DNA from 2 places in the Pseudomonas sp. TH04 genome. Region 1 is predicted to be linked to the other one. Evidence: riboswitches for the same ligand, from Rfam matches in the RefSeq annotation. Region 1 holds a riboswitch; the other holds the start of a gene.
What was found. Region 1 has a riboswitch for manganese ahead of JFT85_RS11275 (TMEM165/GDT1 family protein). Riboswitches for the same ligand answer to the same signal wherever they lie in the genome.

Region 1 (7,881 bases):
CACGCTGGCCGAACGCAGGCTTGAATCCGTGGGTAACCCGGCAGGACGCCGGGTTAGCCGCACTGGGCCAGGGATGGCCCATTGCGGCGGCCCACGGTCCAAAGCCTGCGTGAGGGCATGCCGAGCCTGGGCGAGGCACCGAGTGGTGGGGCAAAGCGTTTTTTGGTTACTTTTTTAGGCGCTTGTAAAAAAGTGACCCGCCGTAAGGGCGGAACCCTAAGCAGCCGTTACCGCAGCAACGGATATGCCCCCCATCTACCCCACCCGAAAAAAAACCATGCCTCATTTCATGCTGGTAAACGCAAGCTTCACACCAATAGCAATCAACACCGCCCCCATGGTCCGATCAAACCAGTGCCCCATGCGCGCAAACCCAGCCCGCACGCGCTGCTGGCTGAACAACATGGCCACCAGACAAAACCACACCGCCGTCGCCACGGCCAGGTACACCCCATAACCGGCCTGAATCGCCAGCGGCGTATGCGGATTAATCACCACCGTAAACAGCGACAGAAAGAACAACGTGGCCTTAGGGTTCAAGCCATTGGTCACAAACCCTGCAGTAAACGCCCCACGCGCGGTGCGTTCACCCACTTCACGGTGCAACTCGCCCTCGGCCACGGGCTTGGCCGGTTGCGCGCGCAACGCCTTGAAGCCGATGTACAGCAGGTAAGCCGCCGCCGCCCATTTCAACGCGTTGAACAGCACGATCGACTGCGACACGATCAAGCCAATCCCGAGCAGTGAGTAACCCACGTGAAGGAAAATCGCAGAACCAACACCCAGCGCGGTCCAGGTTCCGGCGCGACGGCCATGGGTCACACTCTCGCGCACCACCACGGCGAAATCCGGACCGGGACTCGCCACCGCTAACAAGTGAATCAAGGCTACGGTCAAAAACTCGGCGGCGTACATACTCACTCCAGTAAGAAACTGATTATTTCATCTGATAGGCTCGGGAGATTACGCCTTCGAACCCTGTCGCAAAAGGTACAGTTGATGACGAACAATCGCCGCGCCGTCTTCCTTGATCACCCGTCCCTGGACCTTGGGGACCTGGACCTCAGCGAATTGCGCAACAGCTTCAGCGACCTGCAGTTGTACGCACATACCACGCCACAAAACGTGGTCGAGCGCCTGCAAGGTGCACAAGTGGCGATCAGTAACAAGATCGCCCTCAACACCGAAACCCTGGAGGCCTGCCCCGAGCTCAAGTTGATCCTTGTATCGGCTACCGGCACCAACAATGTCGACCTCGCCGCCGCCCGCGCCCACGGCATTACCGTGAGCAACTGCCAGGGCTACGGCACACCGTCGGTGGCACAGCACACGATCATGCTGTTGCTTAACCTGGCGACACGCTTGAACGACTACCAACGGGACGTTGCCGCAGGCAAGTGGCAAGAGGCCAAGCAGTTCTGCCTGTTGGACTACCCGATTGTCGAGCTGGAGGGCAAAACCCTTGGCCTGCTCGGCCATGGCGAATTGGGCAGTGCCGTGGCGCGCCTGGCCGAGGCCTTTGGCATGCGCGTGGTGCTGGGCGCAATTCCCGGGCGCCCTGCCCGCGCCGACCGCATGCCATTGGATGAATTGCTCACGCAGGTCGACGCGCTCACGCTGCACTGCCCGCTCAATGAACACACCCGCGACTTTATCGGTGCCCGCGAACTGGCGCTGCTCAAGCCCGGCGCGTTTATCGTCAATACGGCGCGCGGCGGCTTGATCAACGAACAGGCGCTGGCGGACGCTTTGCGCAGTGGCCATCTGGGCGGCGCGGCGACCGACGTCCTCAGCGTGGAGCCACCGGTGCAGGGCAACCCGCTGCTGGCTGGCGACATTCCTCGGCTGATCGTCACCCCCCACAACGCCTGGGGCAGTCGCGAAGCGCGGCAACGAATCGTCGGCCAATTGGCCGAAAACGCCCGAGGCTTTTTCAGCGGTGCCCCGCTGCGTGTCGTCAGTTGATAAACTGCGCCCCTTTTCAAGGAGCAGACCATGGATCCGCGCAGTGAAGTACTGCTTCGTCAGGCCGAACTTTTTCAAGGCAACCTGTTGCTGGTCGGGTTGCCCGCCGACGATTTGCTCGGCCGCCTACCCAATGCCCACGGCTGGTGCTGGCATGCCGGTGACCAGGCCGCGCTCGACGCACGCTTCCCCGAGCGCAGCCAGTTCGGCGTGAACGTGCCGGAGCGCGCGTTTGATGCGGCGGTGATTTTCCTGCCCAAGTCCAAGGACCTCACCGACTACCTGCTCAACGCCGTGGCCGCGCGCCTGCCCGGTGCCGAGCTGTTTCTGGTCGGGGAGAAAAAAGGCGGCATCGAAAGCGCCGCCAAACAGATGAGCCCTTTCGGCAAACCCCGCAAGCTCGATAACGCGCGGCATTGCCAGCTGTGGCAAGTCACCGTGGCCAACGCCCCGCAAGCGGTCGAGCTGGAAAGCCTGGCACAGGTCTTCGATGTGCCGCTGGCCGAAGGGCCGCTCAAGGTGGTGAGCCTGCCGGGCGTGTTCAGCCACGGGCGCCTGGATCGCGGCACCGAGCTGTTGCTTGAGCATCTGGACAAACTGCCCAGCGGGCATTTGCTGGACTTCGGTTGCGGCGCGGGCGTGCTGGGGGCGGCGGTCAAACGTCGCTACCCGCATAACACCGTGACGCTGCTGGACGTGGATGCGTTCGCCGCTGCCAGCAGTCGCCTGACCCTGGCAGCCAATGGTCTGGAAGCCGAAGTGTTGACCGGTGACGGCATCGACGCCGCACCGATGGGTTTGAACGCGATTTTGAGCAACCCGCCGTTCCATGTCGGGGTGCACACGGATTATTTCGCCACGGAAAACTTGCTGCGAAAAGCCGCGAAACACCTGGCAAAAGGCGGCGAACTTCGCTTGGTTGCCAACAGCTTCCTCAAGTACCAACCGCTGATCGAAGAGCACTTGGGCATCTGCGCGATCAAGGCCGAAGGCAATGGTTTCCGCATTTACCGTGCCAAACGCGGCTGATGGTTTTTTGAAAAAGAAGGCTTGCCGAATGGGTTTTGCCTAGGCAGAATCCGCTCCGTCCTAGGGGAGTAGTCTCCCACGAGCGCCACGCTCGTCCGGCATACGTCAACATACTTGGTCAACAGACCATGGCGTATGCGACCCAGGAGTCCGCACAGACGGACCGGGGTTTGACAAGACCTATGACACGCACACCTTACCCGGGGCGGGAAGGCTGTACGTGTCATAGCCGTGTCGACCCGCCCCTGGAAACCTACCTGATGCTGGATTCATTACTCGTTCCTACCGCAATCGTTGCCTTGGCCGAAATCGGCGACAAGACGCAGCTGCTCGCCCTCATCCTGGCCGCACGCTTTCGCAAACCCTGGCCGATCATTGCCGGCATCGTCGCCGCAACCCTGGCCAACCATGCCGCCGCCGGTGCCGTGGGGGCCTGGTTCGGCAGTTTCTTCTCGGATGCGGTGTTGCACTGGATCCTCGCGGCGAGTTTCTGCGCCACGGCGCTGTGGACCCTGGTGCCGGACAAACTCGACGATGACGAAGCCAGTACCACACGCAAGTTCGGGCCGTTCCTGACCACGCTGATTGCGTTCTTCCTTGCGGAAATCGGTGACAAGACGCAGATCGCCACGGTGATGCTGGCGGCGCAGTATCCGGAGTTGTGGCTGGTGATTATCGGCACCACCCTGGGCATGCTGATTGCGAACGTGCCGGTGGTCTTGGCGGGGAATTTCGCGGCGGAGAAGCTGCCGCTGACCTTGATTCGTAGACTCGCGGCGACGGCGTTTTTCGTCCTGGCGGTGGTGGCGGTTTACAAGGCCATGCAAAGCAGCGGCTGGTTGTAAACCCAATCAAATGTGGGAGCGGGCTTGCTCGCGAAGGCGGCGGTCCAGTCAAAGATTTACCGACTGATACTGCGCATTCGCGAGCAAGCCCGCTCCCACATTTAGATCTTCACAAGCCTTGAAATATCAGGACTTTTTAGCCTGTTGATAGAGCGGCATCACTTTCGGAATCGCCGCCTGCAACGAGGCGATCCGACTGTCGGAAGCCGGGTGCGTGCTCATGAACTCCGGCGGCGCGCCTTCCGAAGCCTTGGCCATCTTGTTCCACAACGTGATGGCTGCGTTCGGGTTGTAGCCCGCCCGGGCCGATAGCTCCAGCCCGATCAGGTCGGCTTCGTTTTCGTTGGCGCGGCTGTTCGGCAAAGTCATGCCGTAGTTGGCAACCGTGTCGGCTAAAGCCAGGCTGTCCTGACCCAACCCGAACAAGGCACCGGCGCCCTGCTTGGCCATCTGGATGCCATAGGCCTTGGACATGGCTTCACGCCCGTGTTCGCGCAACGCGTGGGCGATTTCATGGCCCATCACCGCAGCCAACTCGTCATCAGTAAGCTTGAGGTTGTCGATCAACGCGCTGTACACAAATATCTTGCCGCCAGGCCCGCAGTTGGCGTTCATCTCATCGCTTTTGATCAGGTTCACTTCCCACTTCCACTGCGCCGCATCCGGGCGGAAGGTCGGTGCCTGGGCGATCAGACGATTGGCAATCGCCTGCACGCGCTTGGCGTTGGCACTGGTCTTGTCCAGCATGCCTTTGCCACTCGCCTCTCCCAGCGTCTGCTGATAGGACTGGGCATACATCTGGTCGACTTCCTGGCTCGACAGCATGCTGAACATGTACTGCTTGCGCTCTACCCCGACGGCACCGCCGTTAGTGGTGTTAACCGACTGGCAACCAGCCAGCAGCATCGCTGCACTGAGTACGCTTACCGCCAATGACTTCTTCATGAACACTCTCCCTGGAAACCTGGCGCGTATCGTAGGCGGTCGTATGTATCTGCGCCAGATACACACGACGTGTAACCACCAACTTTCAGATACATCCCACACGCCCACCACGGCAGCAAGCCAAGTCGTTCAAGGTTATGAGGTTCACGGTAGTGTTGCACCCGCCTTTGCGACCAAGGCTTAAGCCGGCGTCAGGCACTCGGGCCCATTCAACTTCGGATCATTCACCATGTTGGCCAGGACCCGCTCGCGCAATGCGACCGGCTCACTGGCCAGCAGGCCTTGCAACACATGCAACGGGGTCTCTGGATTCAACCAGGCGTCCTGCCCCGCCGCGTCGAGAATCAACGGCCGCCGCTGACTCTGTGCGGCCTGGGTCACCACTGCCGTGCTCAACCACACCTGCTCCTGCACCGGATACGCCTCCCAGATCGCCGCAAAAAACAGCGTCGAGCCTTCACCCGGCGTCAGCCAGTAAGGGCGTTTGCGCTGGGTACCACGCCATTCGTAAAAACCATTCGCCGGCAGCAGGCAACGGCGCTGGCGAAAGGCTTCGCGAAACATCGGTTGCTCCGCCAGGGTTTCGGCGCGGGCATGGGCCGGGGTGCGCGAAAGGTCGGTCAGCCACGGCGGCGTCAGCCCCCAGCGGGCACGCGCCAGGGTGCGCTGGCCTTCGCTCAGGCGCTGGATCAGCACCGAATCATTCGGGGAGATATTCCACTGGGCCTTTTGATCGGCGGGGAATCCCGATAAGGCAGCGAAGGCAGGGTTCCAGCGAAACAGGGCATAACGTCCACACATGGGGTAACACGACTCTTGGGTAAACCGACCGACAGCCTAACAGACCAATACGTCGGGGAAGCTGTCGGGTTCATCGCCGGGCAAGGGTTGCGCACCGATGTAAGCGGTAATCAGCTCGCGGGCGCAGGCGGCCTGGTCGTTATCCACTTCCAGACCCAGCAGGCCAAAAATCGGCAGTTCGCCGGTACCGCCGAGCAAATGGCGGCCCACCAGGTGCGCCTCGATGCCCTCGCTGGCGAGCATTTGTTGCAGCAGCTCGCCTTCCATCAGGTTTTCCGGCTCATAAATTCGCTGCATGGGCGTACCTGTTATTCGTTTTCGCTGCGCACGTTCAGCATCCACTCGTCACCGTGCACCTGGAGCTCGAACGTAATCGGCCGGCAGCACACAGGGCAGTCTTCTATATATTCCTGATCGCCCGCCGACAGGTCCAGCAACGCTGTGACCACCTCTCCACAATAAGGACATTCGTACGACTCCTCTTCCATCGCGGTCTCCCAGGTGACTTGTGCGTATAATCGCCGGTCTATTTACAGGGCTATTCACGGCAGAGCCAATATTGCGGCCGCACCCTGATATTTCCTTTACTAACACTAGCCGTTTCTAACAAGAGAGCATGATGGGCGAATTCGATACCATCCGACCTTACAACGACAGCGAAGTCCCGGCAGTGCTGGCACGCCTGTTCAGTGACAAGGCCTTTCTGGACATCCTGACCCACTTCCGCTTCCCGCGCTTTGCCGGCGCCCTGGGCTGGCTGCTAAAGCCGATGATCGCCCGCAAACTGCGCCGTGAGTTCGCCGGCGTCACCACCGTGGCCACCCTGCAGGACAAAGTCGAATATTACGTCGATCACACCATTGATCGCGCGACCGACGGCGTAACCTACACCGGCGTCGAGCAACTCAAGTCCGGCACTGCTTACCTGTTTTTGGCCAACCACCGCGATATCGTGATGGACCCGGCCTTCGTCAACTATGCCGTATACCACGCCGGCCTGCCGACGCCACGCATCGCCATCGGCGACAACCTGCTGCAAAAGCCGTTTGTCAGCGACCTGATGCGCCTGAACAAGAGTTTTATCGTGCACCGCTCGATCACCGGGCGAAAGGAAAAGATGGCGGCCTACCAACTGCTGTCGGCTTACATCAACCATTCGATCCGCAACGACTGCCAGTCGATCTGGATCGCCCAGGCCGAAGGCCGTGCCAAGGATGGGGATGATCGTACCGAGTCGGCGATCCTCAAGATGTTCCACGTGAGCCGCAAAGACGAGCCGTTTGCCGAGGTGATCCAGTCGTTGAACCTGACGCCGGTATCCATCAGCTATGAATACGACCCGTGTGACAGCGCCAAGGCGCGCGAGCTGTATATCCGCGCCACCACCGGCACCTACTGCAAGGCGCCGGGCGAAGATGACGTGAGCATTGCCCTCGGCATCACCGGCTACAAGGGCCGTGTGCACGTAAACTTTGCACCGCCAATCACCGAACGCTTTGAAGACACCAAACTGTTGGCCGTGGAAATGGACCGGCAGATTCTCGGCGGTTATCGCTTGTTCCCGGTGCATTACCTGGCGTACGCACAGTGGAGCGAGGCCGACCCGCAATTGCAGGTGCCAACCGCGGCCGAGGTATTCCCGGCCGATGAATTGGCGAAGGCGAAAGCGGAATGGGAGCGACGCTTGAATGAATGCCCGGCTGAACACCGGCCGTTTCTGGTGGTGCAATATGCAACGCCGGTGCGCAATCAGTACCGGGTAAAGGCCGGGATTCCACTGTAAACACCGAATAAAAAAGGTGGGAGCGGGCTTGCTCGCGAATGCGCGGGTTCAGTCAACGATGTATCGACTGACACGCCGCTTTCGCGGTTCAAGCCCACTCCCACCTTTGCTTGTACGGTGTTCTTAGAGGTGGGTGCTGAGCCAGGATACGGCCAGCGCCAGGCCCAGGCAGGCGAACCCGACACGGTAAGCCAGACGATGCGCCCGTTCGGTGCGCACATCCAGAAACAACATTGGCTGGTCGATCGCGCGACCTTCGCTTTTTGCGGTCAGGTCGGCCAGTGCGCGCTGCTCACGCAAGCGGGTAATGAACAGCAGCGCTGCACCCGGGCAGGCCACCAATAAAGCCACAGCATTGATCAGTAGTGCGGGCAGCGCCATCACAAACCTCGGTCGACCAGTGTCTTGGTATCTATTCAGATACAAACCTGAACGATAGTGGCCTCCTGCCCAAGAAACGCTCCGTCCCCCATGTAGCCTTAATGTATCCAGTAATTTACAGCGTCACCTGAA
Region 2 (7,881 bases), 3.7 Mb from region 1:
ACACGGTCAACGCCGACGACTTCGACACCGTGTTTTACCCAGGCGGGCACGGTCCGCTGTGGGACTTGGCAGAGTCGAGCACGTCCATCGCGCTGATCGAGTCGTTCGAGCGTGCCGGCAAGCCCATCGGCTTTGTCTGCCATGCGCCCGGCGCACTGCGTCACGTCAAGGCGGTCAATGGCGAGCCGTTGATCAAGGGCCGTCGCGTTACCGGCTTCTCCAACGCCGAAGAGGCCGCTGTCGGCCTGACCGATGTGGTGCCGTTCCTGATCGAAGATGAGTTCAAGACACTCGGCGGCCACTATGCAAAGGGCGCTGATTGGCAATCCTTTGTGCTTGAAGATGGTTTGCTGGTAACCGGGCAGAACCCTGCCAGTTCCAGTGATGTGGCTAAGGCCCTGCTGAAACTCACCGCATAACTTAATTAAATCGCTGTATGCATTGGCGGCTCTCACGAGCCGTCAATGCTTTAGCGCGCCTTGAATTTGGAAGTTCTTACATGACGAGTAGTTTAAATACCCCCGTAAAACTGGGTCACCACACCTTGAACAACCGCGTGGTACTGCCGCCCTTGACCCGCCAGCGCAGTGCCCAGCCTGGTGATATCGCGACCGACGTGATGGCCGAGTATTACCGTCAGCGCGCCAGCGCCGGTTTCATGGTCAGCGAAGGCACGCAGATCGAACCGCGCGGCCAGGGTTACGCCTGGACGCCAGGTATCTACAGCCCGGCGCAGATCGACGGCTGGCGCAAAGTGACGGACGCGGTGCACGCCGAGGGCGGGGTGATCTTCGCCCAGCTGTGGCATGTCGGTCGCGTGTCTCACCCCGCACTGCAACCGGAAGGCGCCGCACCGGTCGCGCCGTCGGCTATTGCGGCCGAGCAAGCCAAGGCCTTTATTGAAACCGGGCCTGGGGTTGGCGAACTGAAACAGCCGCCTGTGCCGCGGGCATTAAGCGTGCTGGAGATTGACGAGCTGGTTGCCCATTACGCACAGGCCGCGCGCAATGCGTTGGACGCCGGGTTTGACGGGGTGGAAATCCACGCGGCGAATGGTTACCTGGTCAACCAGTTCATCTCGGCCCACGCCAACCAGCGTGACGATGAGTACGGCGGCTCGCTGCACAACCGCCTGCGGTTTTTACGCGAGATCGTCGAAGCCGTCACGGCCGTGGTCGGGCCAGAGCGTCTGGGTGTGCGTTTTTCACCGTTGTTCAGCGGCACCGACCAGGACCGTGTGTATATCGGCCTGGTAGAAGAAGACCCGCATCACACCTACATTGAGGCGATCAAGGTGCTGCAAGCCTCGGGCATTGCCTACGTGTCCATCGCCGAGGCTGATTGGGACAACGCGCCTGACTTGCCTGAAACCTTCCGTCACGCGGTACGCAGCACGTTCAGCGGGCGGATCATCTACGCCGGGCGTTACACCGCAGCGCGCGGCGCAGCCCTGGTGGACGCCGGGCTGGCAGACCTGATTGCGTTCGGACGCCCATTCATTGCCAACCCGGATCTGCCGCAGCGGCTGTTCAACGGCTGGCCGCTGAACCCGCTGCGCGCCGAAGGCATGTACGGCGGTTCGGAGCAGGGCTACACCGATTACCCGGTGTACGCCGAGTAATCACTCCACCCGCAACACAATCTTGCCAATGTGGTCGCCGCCTTCCATCCGTGCATGGGCCTGGGCGGCGTCGGTGTACGCGTACACTTTGTCGATGATCGGCAGGCATCGCCCGGCGGACAGCACCGGCCACACGTATTCGCGCAGTTGTTCGGCAATCGCGGCTTTTTCGTCCTTGGTGCGTGCGCGCAGCAGCGAGCCGGTGATGACTGCGCGTTTGCCGAGGATGGTCAGCAGGTCGACGTCATTGGCCTTGCCGCCGCCGAGGAAACCCAGCATCACCAGATGCCCGTCCATGGCCAGCGCCTTGAGGTTGTTGTTGAGGTAGGAGGCACCCATGATGTCGAGGATGACATTCACTCCTTTGTCGCCGGTCTTCTGCGCGATGACCGCGGCGAAGTCCTCTTCGCGGTAATTGATCGGCTCGGCGCCCAGCTTGGCAATCGCCGCGCATTTGTCGGCACTGCCGGCGGTGGCAAATGCCTGAATCCCGTACTCGCGGCAGAGCATCAGCGCGGTGGTGCCGATGCCGCTGGTGCCACCGTGGATCAGCACGCTCTGGCCGGTGTGCGCGTCGCCGAGGCCGAACAGGTTGGCCCAGACGGTGAAAAAGGTCTCCGGCACGGCAGCGGCTTGAATCCAGTCCATGCCCTCCGGGATCGGCAGGGCCTGGCTTGCCGGTACGCTGCAAAACTGGGCATAGCCACCGCCGTTGGTCAGCGCACAGACTTTGTCGCCCAGGCTGTATTGCGTCACGCCGTCGCCGAGGGCGACCACTTCACCGGCGACTTCCAGGCCCGGAATCGGGCTCATACCGGGTTTCATCGGGTACTTGCCCGCGCGTTGCAGGGCATCCGGGCGATTGACCCCGGCGGCATGCACGCGAATCAGGATTTCACCGGGGCCTGCCACGGGCACGTCGGCCCGGCGAGGTTGCAGGACTTCAGGGCCGCCGGGGGCGGTGATTTCGATCAGGGTCATTTCTTTGGGCAGGGTCATTGTGCAATTCCTTTAACCGGGAGCGTATGGAGTGGGACCACAGTGCGCGAGCGTTGATTCAACCGGAACGCTGTCATGTCAGCACATGCCTGCAAGTCTACCGGCGCCGGTGCCGACACAATCGCCCCGGCTCCGGCGCACAGGCGCCGGGGGATTCTACGGGGACAGGCGGTTATGAACGAATCAAAGTACCAGGCGCTGGGGCTGTTGTTCCTGCGCGTCAGCGGCGCGGTGTTTCTGATGTGGGTGCATGGGTTGCCGAAGCTGCTGCACTACAGCGACCAACTGGCGTTGATCGAAGACCCGTTTCACCTCGGCACCCACGTCACGCTGTGCCTGGCGATTGTCGCCGAAGTGCTGTGCCCGCTGCTGATCATCGCCGGTGTGCGGGTGCGCCTGGCGTGCTTGCCGATCCTGGCCGTGCTGTGGGTGGCCTTGCTGGTGGTGCATCCGCAATGGACGGTGTTTGAGGGGCAGTTCGGCTGGCTGTTGTTGATTATCTTCACCAGCATTCTGATCGCTGGCCCGGGGCGGTTGGCGCTCAGCCAGCGGTATGCCTGAATAAAAAAAGGCCGGGCAAGCCCTAATGCCAGTCAGTTAAGCGCAGATCTCCTGTGGGAGCGGCGGTGCGACGATTCGACTTGCTCGCGAAAGCGGTGGGTCAGTCAACATCAATGTTTGCTGGGCCGACGTCTTCGCGGGCAAGCCCGCTCCCACAGGAGATCTTCGCTGCATTGAGCATTTCAGTTCGCTTAACTGACTGGCATTAGGGCAAGCCCGGCCAACAAGGAGCGGGGGGTTCAGCCGTTTCAGCGGTTCAGGAACGCCAACAAGTCTTCGTTCAACTGCTGGGTATGCGTGGCCGCAAAACCGTGCGGTGCATCCTTGTACACTTTGAGTTGCGCGCCCTTGATCATCTCGGCTGCCACTTTGCCGGTGGTCTCGAAGGGTACGACCTGGTCGCCGTCACCGTGGATCACCAGGGTGGGCACGTCGATCTTGGCCATGTCCGGACGGAAGTCGGTCTCGGAGAACACGGTGACGCAATCCACGGTCGACTTGAGCGACGCCAGCAAGGCAATTTGCAGGGTCTGGGTGAGTACGCCCTCGGAGACTTTTTGACCCTTATTGATGCCATAGAACGTCGGGTTGAAGTCGGCGATGAATTGCGCGCGATCGTTCAGCAGCCCGGCCTTGATGCCGTCGAACACGTCGGTCGGCACGCCTTGTGGGTAATCCGGTTTCTGGCCGAACATCGGCGTTACGGCGCCCAGCAAGACCAGGCCGGCCACGCGCGCCGTGCCATGGCGTGCAATGTAGCGTGCTACGTCACCGCCACCCATCGAGAAGCCCACCAGGGTCACCTCCTTGAGGTCCAGGTGTTCGATCAGTTGGGCAATATCGTCGGCGAAGGTGTCGTAGTCGTTACCGGTCCACGGCTGGTCCGAACGGCCGAAACCACGGCGGTCGAACGCAATGGTGCGAAAGCCACGGCTGCTCAGGTATTCCATCTGGTATTCCCACATGTCGGCGTCCAACGGCCAGCCGTGGCTGAACAGCACAGGTTTACCGCTGCCCCAGTCCTTGAAATAGATCTGGGTACCGTCTTTGGCAACGAATGTACTCATGGAAAACTCCTTGGGTAGTCGAGGGGAATGTCCGTTTTACTATTGCGTTAAACCGGACGAAGGGCTTGTACGGATGTGCTCGGTTGAACGGTTCAGCGTCTATATTGGTCCACTGATTCCTACCGTCAGTTCAACAGGTGAACCAAATGGCCAAGACTTACAGCTACGCCGCTCGGGATTCCAAGGATGCGCTCAAACCCTTTACCTTTGAGCGCCGTGCGCCAGGGGCGGATGACGTACAGATCGATATCCTCTACTGCGGCGTCTGCCACTCCGACCTGCACACCGCGCGCAATGAGTGGCACAACACCTTGTACCCGTCGGTGCCCGGCCATGAGATTGTCGGCCGCGTAACCGCGGTCGGCGCCAACGTGACGAAATTCAAGGTGGGCGACCTGGCCGGCGTCGGTTGTATGGTCGACAGCTGCCAGCACTGCGCCTCCTGCGCTGAAGGCGAGGAGCAATACTGCGAGAACGGGTTTACCGGTACTTACAACGGCCCGGTGTTTGGTGGGGAAAACACCTTCGGTGGCTACTCGGACACTATCGTGGTCAAGGAGAAGTTCGTGCTGCGCATCTCCCATGACGATACCAACCTGGCGGCCGTGGCGCCGCTGCTGTGCGCCGGCATTACCACCTACTCGCCGTTGCACCATTGGAAGGTCGGCCCCGGCAAGAAAGTCGGCGTGGTCGGCCTCGGCGGGCTGGGGCATATGGCGGTGAAGATCGCGCATGCCATGGGCGCCCATGTGACGCTGTTCACCACCTCGCCGAACAAACGTGAAGACGGCCTGCGCCTGGGCGCCGACCAGGTTGTGGTGTCGAAGAACCCGGACGAAATGGCCAAGGTCGTCAACAGCCTGGACTTCATCCTCAACACGGTTGCCGCGCCGCATAACCTTGATGCCTTCCTCAACCTGCTCAAGCGCGACGGCACCATGACCCTGGTCGGCGCGCCCGACAGCCCGCACCCGTCGCCTACGGTATTCAACCTGATCTTCAAGCGCCGCAGCCTGGCCGGTTCGTTGATCGGTGGTATCCAGGAAACCCAGGACATGCTGGATTTCTGCGCCAAGCACAAGATTGTCTCGGACATCGAGATGATCGATATCCAGGGCATCAATGAGGCGTACGAGCGGATGCTCAAGGGCGATGTGAAGTATCGCTTCGTGATTGATATGGAGAGTTTGAAGAAGGAAAGCCACGCGGCTTGAACGCAATCTCTACACCACTGAAGATCTAATGTGGGAGCGGGCTTGCTCGCGAAAGCAGTGTGCCAGTCGATGAATATTCTGACTGACACCGCGCTTTCGCGAGCAAGCCCGCTCCCACATTTTGTTTCGTGCCGGTCTTCAGGCCGACAAGTGCTCATACAAAATCGTCGCACCCACCAGCATCAGCACCACGCCACCGACCATCTCGGCGCGCTTGCCTACCACCGTCCCCAGCACCCGGCCGAGCATCATGCCAATGGTCACCATGGTCATGGTCGCAAGGCCTATCGCCGCTGACGCGAGCAGAATATTCACGTCGACAAATGCCAGGCCCACACCCACAGCCATCGCGTCGATGCTGGTCGCAAAGGCCGTCACCGCGAGGATCATGAACGAATGCTGAGTCGGTTTTTCCACCGCGTCGTCATCGGCCTTGAGCCCGTTGTAGATCATGTGCAGGCCCAGTGCGACCAGCAGGGTAAAGGCGATCCAGTGGTCCCAGCTTTCGACCCACCGCGTGGCGGCATGGCCGATGGCCCAGCCGATCATCGGCGTGATGGCTTCGATTACACCAAAGATCAGGCCGGCGCGCAGGGCTTCGCTCAGGCGTGGCTTATGCAGGCTGGAGCCTTTGCCGATGGCCGCCGCAAAGGCGTCCGTGGACATGGCAAGGGCGAGAAGAATCAGGGAAATGGGGTTCACGGTAGGGCTTCCAGTCGGGCTGTATGAGTCAACGACACAACCACACGCCCGACATTAGGCATGGATGTGTCGCTGGTCTCACCAACCTCAACGGTGTTCGTACCACGGCAGGTTGCCGAATATGTTGATACGAACGCTTCTGCACGGGTCAGAAGCCGGTTACTCCCCAACGAAGGGCCGCATGCTAGACGATCAACCATGAAAAAATTGTCAACGCCCTTCAAAGGCGGGTGGGCGACGTTCGGCAAAGGCTGCCAGCCCCTCACTCAAGTCTGCGCTCGCGCAGGCCTGGCGACGCAGTTCGGCGATCTGCTCCATGGCCTGCACGGGCATGGGTTGCAGGTCTTCGAGAATGCGCAATTGCTCCTTTACCGCCTCAATTGCCAACGGCGCCTTGGCGGCGATGCCTTGGGCGATTTCCACGGCGGTGGCTTCCAGCGCCTCGCTAGGGACCAGACGGTTGATCACGCCAAAGCGTTCGGCGCGTTCGGCGTCGAGTGCCTGCGCGCAGAAAAACAGCTCCTTAAGCACATGAATCGGCAAGTTGTTGAAGAACCGCAGCAGGCCGCTGGTGGTATAGGGCAAGCCGATGTTGGCCGGGGTCATGGCGAAGCTCGCGCTGTGGTCGGCCACTACCATGTCGCAACTCATGGCCAGGTCCACGGCGCCGCCCCAGGCCGAGCCTGAAATCAGCGCAATCACCACGCCGGGGTAGGCGCGGATTCGCCGCAGCAGTTGCTCCAGGGGTTTGCCATAGGCAACGGGGTCGCGGTCGCGGGCCACTTCGCCAAGATCATGGCCGGCGCTCCACACCGTCTGGCCGACGTCGGCACCCAGAATCACCACGCTGACGCGCTGGGCGGCGAGGGCGACCAGGTGTTCATCCAGGCGGGCGAGCACGTGCGCACTGAGGGCGTTGCGCTGAGTGGGGTTGCCGAAGGTCAGGCGTGCGATGCGCGTGTCGATAAGGTTGAGCGTCACAGTGGCAGTCATGATGCGGTTCCTGCTGAACATTCGGATGGGCTGGCCTGCACGCGCACGTTGGCCTTGAGCAGCCTTTGTACGGACGCCGGCTCCAAACCCGCTTCGCGCACTACCTCGACACAGGGTGCGCCGGGCAACGGCGGTGGCCGCGTCACGCCACCATAATAATTTTCGACACCAACTCCACCACCGTCTTGGCCTGCAACTTCTTCATCAACCGCGCCCGATGGACTTCCACCGTGCGGTGGGAGATCGCCAGGCGCAGGGCGATTTCCTTGGATTTGAGGCCGTTGACGATGTGCATGGCAATTTCCCGCTCCCGGGGTGTGAGGTCCCCGGTGCCCTGGTGGCTGCGATCGAGGCGTTCGAAGTGCCAGATCATCAGCTTGAACGGGTCTTTGGGCGTGAGCGTGTAGCCGTGGGACTTGGCCCAGAACACTTCGCCGCTTTTGTGCTGCATGAAACGTTCGTCGGAGTAGCGGCCGTTTTCACTGTCCAGCAACCAGTCGTGGCTGCGCTTGCCGATGGCGTGGTAGTCAGCCTGGGACGGGTAGATCAGCAGCGTCAGCTGGTTGACCAATGCGTCACGCGAGTAGCCGAACAACTGCAGGAAAGCGTCGTTGCAGTCGACGATCACACGGTTGCTGGTGACCAGTTGCGGTGCGGGGGACAGCTGGAACGCCAGGCGCCCGATGTCGTGGAGTTGTTGTGCAAACACAGTCATTGGGCATCC

Region 2: it holds a riboswitch for manganese, as region 1 does, so the genes downstream of both, mntP (manganese efflux pump MntP) here and JFT85_RS11275 (TMEM165/GDT1 family protein) in region 1, are expected to answer to the same signal.

What each region holds. Positions count from the first base shown of each region.
Region 1 is NZ_JAEKEA010000001.1:2,507,738-2,515,618, forward strand. Features, by position in the region: gene JFT85_RS11260 (LysE family translocator) at 283-915, opposite strand; gene JFT85_RS11265 (2-hydroxyacid dehydrogenase) at 1,000-1,965, shown strand; gene JFT85_RS11270 (class I SAM-dependent methyltransferase) at 1,996-2,994, shown strand; yybP-ykoY riboswitch at 3,045-3,166, shown strand; gene JFT85_RS11275 (TMEM165/GDT1 family protein) at 3,255-3,839, shown strand; gene JFT85_RS11280 (M48 family metallopeptidase) at 3,966-4,784, opposite strand; gene JFT85_RS11285 (SOS response-associated peptidase) at 4,965-5,585, opposite strand; gene JFT85_RS11290 (putative signal transducing protein) at 5,622-5,882, opposite strand; gene JFT85_RS11295 (CPXCG motif-containing cysteine-rich protein) at 5,894-6,073, opposite strand; gene JFT85_RS11300 (1-acyl-sn-glycerol-3-phosphate acyltransferase) at 6,205-7,368, shown strand; gene JFT85_RS11305 (hypothetical protein) at 7,492-7,749, opposite strand.
Region 2 is NZ_JAEKEA010000001.1:6,192,646-6,200,526, forward strand. Features, by position in the region: gene JFT85_RS28005 (type 1 glutamine amidotransferase domain-containing protein) at 1-419, shown strand, start outside; gene JFT85_RS28010 (alkene reductase) at 500-1,621, shown strand; gene JFT85_RS28015 (NAD(P)H-quinone oxidoreductase) at 1,622-2,620, opposite strand; gene JFT85_RS28020 (DoxX family protein) at 2,795-3,181, shown strand; gene JFT85_RS28025 (alpha/beta fold hydrolase) at 3,430-4,248, opposite strand; gene JFT85_RS28030 (NAD(P)-dependent alcohol dehydrogenase) at 4,395-5,462, shown strand; gene mntP (manganese efflux pump MntP) at 5,601-6,164, opposite strand; yybP-ykoY riboswitch at 6,177-6,344, opposite strand; gene scpB (methylmalonyl-CoA decarboxylase) at 6,375-7,157, opposite strand; gene JFT85_RS28045 (LuxR C-terminal-related transcriptional regulator) at 7,300-7,872, opposite strand.